2 regions of the Mesorhizobium sp. M8A.F.Ca.ET.057.01.1.1 genome follow, and region 2 is predicted to be linked to the other one. Evidence: predicted binding sites of a transcription regulator. Region 2 holds the regulator's gene; the other holds the start of a gene.

Region 1 (3,413 bases), 1.0 Mb from region 2:
AATGGCCTCCGCGCGAAACTCCGCCATCAGATCGGCGGGGATCAATTTCACCGCAAGCAGGATGCCGAGCGGTACGATGATCAGATCGTCCAGATATCCGAGGACGGGAATGAAATCGGGTATCAGATCGATAGGACTGAGCGCGTAGGCGGCAACCGCGCCTGCAGCAACCTTGGCGTACCAGGGAACGCGGGGATCGCGTGCGGCCAGCCACAAGGCGACCACATCTCGCTTGATGGCCCTTGCCCATTGCTTTGCCTTGTCAAGGATGATCACACGGCAACCCTCTTTGATAAGATCTCGAAGCGTCGGCGTCTCCGCTCCCTTCGCTTCGATCATTGCAACCATGTTCGCGATCTGCAAACTGACCCGCTACCCAATTTCGCCTCGTCTTGACAAGCCGTGCCTGCCGGATGCTAGTTGCCGCCAGATGCTTGGGCGTGAGGGAACTGCCGTGAGGAAGATTTATCAAAAGCCGGTGCTGGTGAAGCGCGAGCTGCTGTCGGCCGTGACCGCGGCGCCGCCTGGTTCGGCACGTTGATCCGCAAGGCGTGAGCGACGGGGAGGGCTCCTCCGCTCACAGTTCCTTTTCCGCCAGTTCCCTGAATTCGTCGGGCACCGAACGGGCTGTCTCAAGCGCCAAAGTGCCGTAGCCGACCGCCTGTTTGCCGAAGCGCTCGCGGATCTTGTCGATGGCGCGGTCGGCGCCGAAGCGCGCGAGGCCCTTTCGGCTGCCGGGGCGGCGCTTTTCGTCGGCAAGGCCGAGCGGCAGGTCGAGCTGCAGTTCGGCGCTCTCCTCCAGATGCGAGACCGAGATCGCCAGCAGCGAGATGGTTTTCTCCCGTGGGTGATCGGCGAGCACGCCGCGCACCAAGTCGCCGGCGATCTCGGCCAGCATGATGGTCGCCGAGATCGGCTGTTCCAGCGTGATTGAGCGCGTGACGGCGCTGAGATCGGCGAAGCGCACGCGCACCGTCACCGTGCGGCCGGGACGGTTCTTGGCGCGCAGCCGGCTGGCGACGCGGTCGGCCAGATGCAGCAGTGTCGGCACGATCACCCGCGCCACGGCCGGTTTTTGCCCGAGTGCCGATTGCGCGCCGGCCGAGTGCGCCCGGCGCTTCGTCTCCAGCTTGCGCGGATCGCGGTTCCACGCCAGGGCCGCGAGCTTGTCGCCGGCGGCGGGGCCGAGCAGCCGCGTCAGCGCGCCGCTGTGGGTGCGGGCCAGTTCGCCGATGGTCTCGACGCCGGTCTCGGCAAGCCGCGCCCTGGTTGCCGGCCCGACGCCCCACATCAGCGAGACCGGCAAATCGTGCAGGAAGGCAAGCTCGATGCCGGGGTCGACCACCACCAGCCCGTCGGGCTTGGCAACCTGCGAGGCGATCTTGGCCAGGTGCTTGGTGCGCGCCACGCCGATCGAGATCGGCAGGCCGAGTTCTGCCCGCACACGGCGGCGGATCATCGTGGCGATCTCTTCTGGCTGTCCGAACAGATGCGTGCAGCCGGCGACATCGGCAAAAGCCTCGTCGATGGAAATGCGCTCGACCACCGGCGTGAAATCGTCGAGCACCTTGATTGCCGCGTCGCCCAGCCGCTGGTAGTGGCTGAAATTGCCGCCGACGAAGATCAATTGCGGGCAAAGCTCGCGCGCCTTGCGCCCCGGCATGCCGCCGCGCACGCCGAAGGCGCGCGCCTCATAGGAGGCAGCAAGCACCACGCCGCCGCCGACCGCGATCGGCTTGCCGCGCAGGGTGGGGTCGAGCAATTGCTCGACCGAGGCATAGAAGGCGTCGAGATCGGCATGCAGGATGGTGGCCGTCGTTTCCATCCTGTTCCGCTCATCCGCGATTGCTGATAGACCGGAACATATAGAGAACAAAAGCGGACCATTGTCAATCTGGAGCTTCCGGGCGCCAACGTTGCGGAATCCCGCTGCTTTCGGTCCAATCGCCCCCGCCTACACAACATGCTCCGCTCGCAGCGCTGCCTTCATCCGTTCCAGCGCCGGTTCGCCGCCGGCCGCCAGTTCCTCGGCGATGCGGGCCAGCTCGTCATCGGCCTTGCGATGCTTGCTGCCCCAGGCGCCGAGCGTGGCAAGCACCGGAAGCAAATCGATGCCGGCCTCGGTCAGCCGGTAGATCGCCTTCAATCCGTGGCTCGGGTCGTCGCTGCGGGTGAGGATGCCTTCGTCCTGCAGTGTCTGCAGCCGCTCGGCCAGGGTGCGCGAGGAAATGCCTTCATCGGATTGCAAGAACTCGCGAAAATGCTTTTTGCCAGCGAAGATCAGGTCGCGGATGATGAGCAGCGTCCAGCGGTCGCCGAACAGTTCCAGCGACAGGTTGATCGGGCATGCGGATCGTTCGCGCGTCGACATCCCTATGGTTCCAATTTTAAATCACTTTACTATTGACATCATTTTTCCCGGCAGGTCAAATGGTTCCGAAAGTAAACCATAGCTGAGCAAATCTGAAAAGGACACTCGATGAAAAGGCTCATCCTGCAGATGCAGATGTCGGTCGACGGTTTCGTCGGCGCCGATGCCGATCACCCGTGGCAGCTTTGGGAGTGGGGCGACGACAATGGCTGGGACGCCGAGCTGAAACAGGATTTCAACGCCGTGTTCGCCGGCATCGACACCATCCTGCTCAGCCGCAAGATGGCCGAGGAGGGCTATCTCACCCATTGGGGCAATGCGGCGAGGAAATATCCGGCCGATCCCTTCTATGCTTTCGCCCGGCGCATCGTCGAAGCGCGCAAGGTGGTGCCGAGCGACAGGCTCAAAGCCTCGCGTTGGGAGCGCACGACGGTGGTGAGCGGCGACCTGCCGCGCGAGGTCAACGCGCTGAAGGCGGGCGAGGGCGGCAACATGGCCGTCTTCGGTGGCGCCGGCTTTGCGTCGGCGCTGATCGCGGCCGGGCTGGTCGACGAGTTCCAGCTGTTCGTCAATCCTGCCGTGCTGGGCGCCGGCCGCCGCATCTTCGACGAGGGCGGTTTCCGAAACCTGCGGCTGCTCGGCTCGAAGGCCTATGCCTGCGGCATGGTGGTCAGCCGCTACGCGCCGGCGGGCTGATCCGGCGCATACGGGCCTCGCGCCGATAAAAAAGCCGTTTGGCCGGAATCCTTTGCCCGCTTTTCTTCGTCTTCAAGATGCGGTCGTCGAAAGGGCGGCCGCATCAATGCTGAATGGAGAGACAGACCATGATCCTGGTGACAGGCGCCACCGGCCTGAACGGCAAGGCAATCGTGCGCGAATTCGCACGGCAGAAGTATCAAGTGAGGGCGCTGGTTCGCGATCTGGACCGGGCATCCGCGGCAGGGCTCGGCGGACTTGCCGGCATCGACCTGATCGAAGGCGATATGCGCCGGGCGGAGACGCTTGGCGCGGCACTCGACGGCATCGATCGCGTGCTGATGAT
Region 2 (3,413 bases):
GGCCTGCAGCTTGGCAATCATCTGCGGCACCAGCGATGCATCGAAATTGGTATGGCTTTCCGTGTAGACGACGTCCTTGCCCTCGACGAAGCCATTGTCCGTCAGCGCCTTCTTGAAGCCGGCTATGGCGGCGTTGAGCTGGGGATGCTCGCCGAAATTGGCAATGCCGACGCGTATCTGGTCGGCGGCGGCGCTGCCGGCGCTGATGATCAATGCCCCTGCCAGGGCCAATCCCGACAGCCAAGCAGATTTCGACTTCAACATCATTTCCTCCCAGATTTGATTGGTGCCGCCCATCGGGCCGCACTTGCAGCGATCATGGTCAGTCCCTCGCTGCGTGTCAAACATTATATATAATTCTTGCCATGACCCAACTTCATATATAATTTTCGCAGGCCCGACGCTGGACGGACCGCGATGCAGGACAAAACGAGCTCCACAAAGACGGAGGCAGCCTATCAGCTGTTGCGGCGCGATATCCTGACCACGCGCCTCATGCCCGGCGCCCCGCTGAAGCTGAGTGCGCTACGAGGGACCTATGGCGTCGGCTGGACGCCGTTACGCGAAGCCTTGTCGCGGCTCGAGGCCGAACGCCTGGTCACCGCCATCAGCAACCGCGGTTTTACCGTGGCTCCGGTGTCGCGAGCCGAACTGGAGGACCTGGCGCGCGCCAGGATGGTGGTCGAGATCCCGCTGTTCCTCGAATCGATGGAGAAAGGCGGCAAGGAGTGGGAGGATGCCGTGGTCACCGCCCACTACCGGCTCTCCCGTTGCAAGACCGCGGTCGACGATCCCTCGGATGCGGCCGTCGACAAATGGGACGAGAATCACGAGGCTTTCCATGCGGCGTTGCTGAGCGCCGCCACATGCGATTGGCTGCTGCGTTTCCGCTCGACGATCTCGGATCAACTGCGGCGGCATCATCGTTTTCTTGGTCTGGCGCCGACATTGCGGGCCGCGGCCGGCCTCAAGGATGGCTACGAAGAGGCGATGGAGGCACTGCGCGAAGCGATTGCGATCGAACATCATACCGCGATTATGGAAGCGGCACTCGATCGTGACGTCGAGCGGGCCAAGGCACTGATGGCGGCCCATATCGGCTACACCCTGCACGTCTATGTCCACAGCGAAGACAGCGGCGCTACCAAATACGCCGCCCGCGCCGGCAGCTTGAAAGCGGGTTCGGGATGACTTCGGCGCTTCCGCGACACCTATTCGCACGCGCTGGTCGCAGGGGGCCGGACGCCTGGGTCCATCGCAGCCCCGAGGCCACCAGTCGTTGGCGTTTTGGTTTCGTTTCGTTCCGCGAGTAGCGGACCGATAAACTATACGATCCGACCGGCAAAAGCCTTCCGAAATGGCTGATGCCAAGTCTGGGCAGAGGATGGGCCACAGCCTATTAACCATAACGATTTCAATGAGCCTGCCGATGGCGGAAAAGGTCGGTTTCGGCGCGCGGTCACGGACAAAAAACTTCAGACGCCTTAACAACTTCATTAAACTTTAAACGGTTGCGGAACACAACTGGAACAGATAGTGTTTGTTCTGGGTTTGTTTTTTCGATTCCGGTTCAGACCTTCGTTCAATGCCTTGGGGGCCGCCATGCTGACACGCAAGCAACATGAACTGCTGATGTTTATCCACGAACGGCTCAAGGAAAGCGGGATACCGCCCTCCTTCGACGAGATGAAGGAAGCGCTCGATCTTGCCTCCAAATCCGGGATTCATCGCCTGATCACGGCGCTGGAGGAACGCGGCTTCATTCGCCGGCTACCCAATCGGGCGCGTGCGCTGGAAGTGCTGCGGCTTCCGGATTCGATCGCGCCCGGCCTGAACGCGGCGAAGAAATTCTCGCCAAGCGTCATCCAGGGCAGCCTTGGTCAAAACAATCTTGGCCGCCAGCTCAAGCCCGTGACGGCCCCTTCGCGCCTGCCTGCCGCCGGCAATGACGACGATGCGGTTTCAGCCGTGTCCATCCCGGTCATGGGCCGTATCGCCGCCGGTGTGCCGATCGATGCCATCCAGCATCAGACCCATTCGATCTCGGTGCCGCCGGATATGATCATGGGCGGCGAGCACTATGCGCTGGAGGTCAAGGGCGACTCGATGATCGAGGCCGGTATCTTCGACGGCGACACGGTCATCATCCGCAATGCCGATACGGCAAGTCCGGGCGAAATCATCGTGGCGCTGGTCGACGAGGAGGAAGCGACGCTGAAGCGGTTCCGCCGTAAAGGCGCCTCGATCGCGCTCGAAGCCGCCAATCCCGCCTATGAAACGCGCATTTTCGGGCCGGACCGGGTCAAGGTACAAGGCAAGCTTGTCGGGCTGATCAGGCGCTACTGAGACGGTTTGCCATCGGACTTGTCGGGCTTTTTATAGGGCGGCAGCCCCCTCGCCTCGCGTGAGAATTTTCGCTGCTCGTGCCAGGGCCGGTATGGTCCCTCGACAGCGAATTCGATCGCAGCCGGAGTTGTAGCCGACTGGGGATCGAAGAAGACGGCAGCACTTCCCTTGCGGGCGAGTTGCCGTTTCGTGACGACGAGAACCAGCGGATTGTGGCAGGCGTCATAGGCGGTCGCATCATTGACGACGATCAGGTCGGCGAAAGCGCAGGCTTTCCAGGTGTTCTTGCGATCCTCGACATAGGCTACGATCGCGCCGGAAGGGTGCCTGGCAAGGCAAAGGCCTTCGCGGCAATAGAACGGCGATCCCTGCGGCAGGTCGGTGGGAGCGGCAATATCGAATTGCCCGTCCGCCTTGTCGAACATTTCCGGTTTGACGATTGTTTCGGAGATCAGAGCGCGTTTCCAGTTGTCGGCTGCGAATTCGTTCGGACGTTCCCGGTTGACGGCCAGTTCGCCATTGCCGATCGGCAGGGCGACCAGCCGCGCGTCTTCCGAGATCAGCACATCGGGCGTGCGTATGTCCGACACAGTCAACAGACCGGCAAGTGCGAATGGCAGCGCCGCGAGCCGCAGCCAGGTCGTCGCCATCGTCGCGATGACCAGCGCGACGGCCACCAGCAGCACGGATTGCTGCGAGATCAGCCCTACCCCATCGATTGGCGAGCGCTCCGATATCCATGACGATACGGCGATCATCGCTGTCAGGCCTTTACCCATCACGTAGAGAAACGGACCGTCGGCACCGAAGGGCATCGCCAGCGAACTGAGGACCGCAAAAGGCATGACGACCAGCGACACGATCGGCATGACGGCCAGATTGGCGAACAGGCTGAGCGGCGACACCCGCTGGAAATGCCAGATGGCGAACAGCGCCGTCGCGCTACCGGCGATGATGGACGTCATGGCCAATCCACCTGTCGCCAGCAGGAATTTTCGCATCAGGAACCCGGGAAGGGATCGCTTCGGCGGCGGTGGCTTCGTCTTGCCCGCATGGTGGTCCGCCCA

Evidence for each region. Region 2 encodes LexA, which represses DNA repair genes until DNA is damaged. Its sites were predicted from a motif close to TGTTCNNNNTGTGTTCNG; they were not measured.
Region 1: dinB (DNA polymerase IV) is a predicted target of LexA. The motif match lies at 1,858-1,875, and genes of this name have one in related genera.

What each region holds. Positions count from the first base shown of each region.
Region 1 covers NZ_CP034454.1:2,190,336-2,193,748, forward strand. The annotation lists gene EJ077_RS10045 (YkvA family protein) at 1-276, opposite strand, end outside; gene dinB (DNA polymerase IV) at 578-1,825, opposite strand; gene EJ077_RS10055 (winged helix-turn-helix transcriptional regulator) at 1,955-2,371, opposite strand; gene EJ077_RS10060 (dihydrofolate reductase family protein) at 2,480-3,067, shown strand; gene EJ077_RS10065 (SDR family oxidoreductase) at 3,196-3,413, shown strand, end outside.
Region 2 covers NZ_CP034454.1:3,203,285-3,206,697, reverse strand. The annotation lists gene EJ077_RS14970 (ABC transporter substrate-binding protein) at 1-264, opposite strand, end outside; gene EJ077_RS14965 (GntR family transcriptional regulator) at 418-1,191, shown strand; gene lexA (transcriptional repressor LexA) at 1,603-2,346, shown strand; gene EJ077_RS14955 (ComEC/Rec2 family competence protein) at 2,340-3,413, opposite strand, start outside.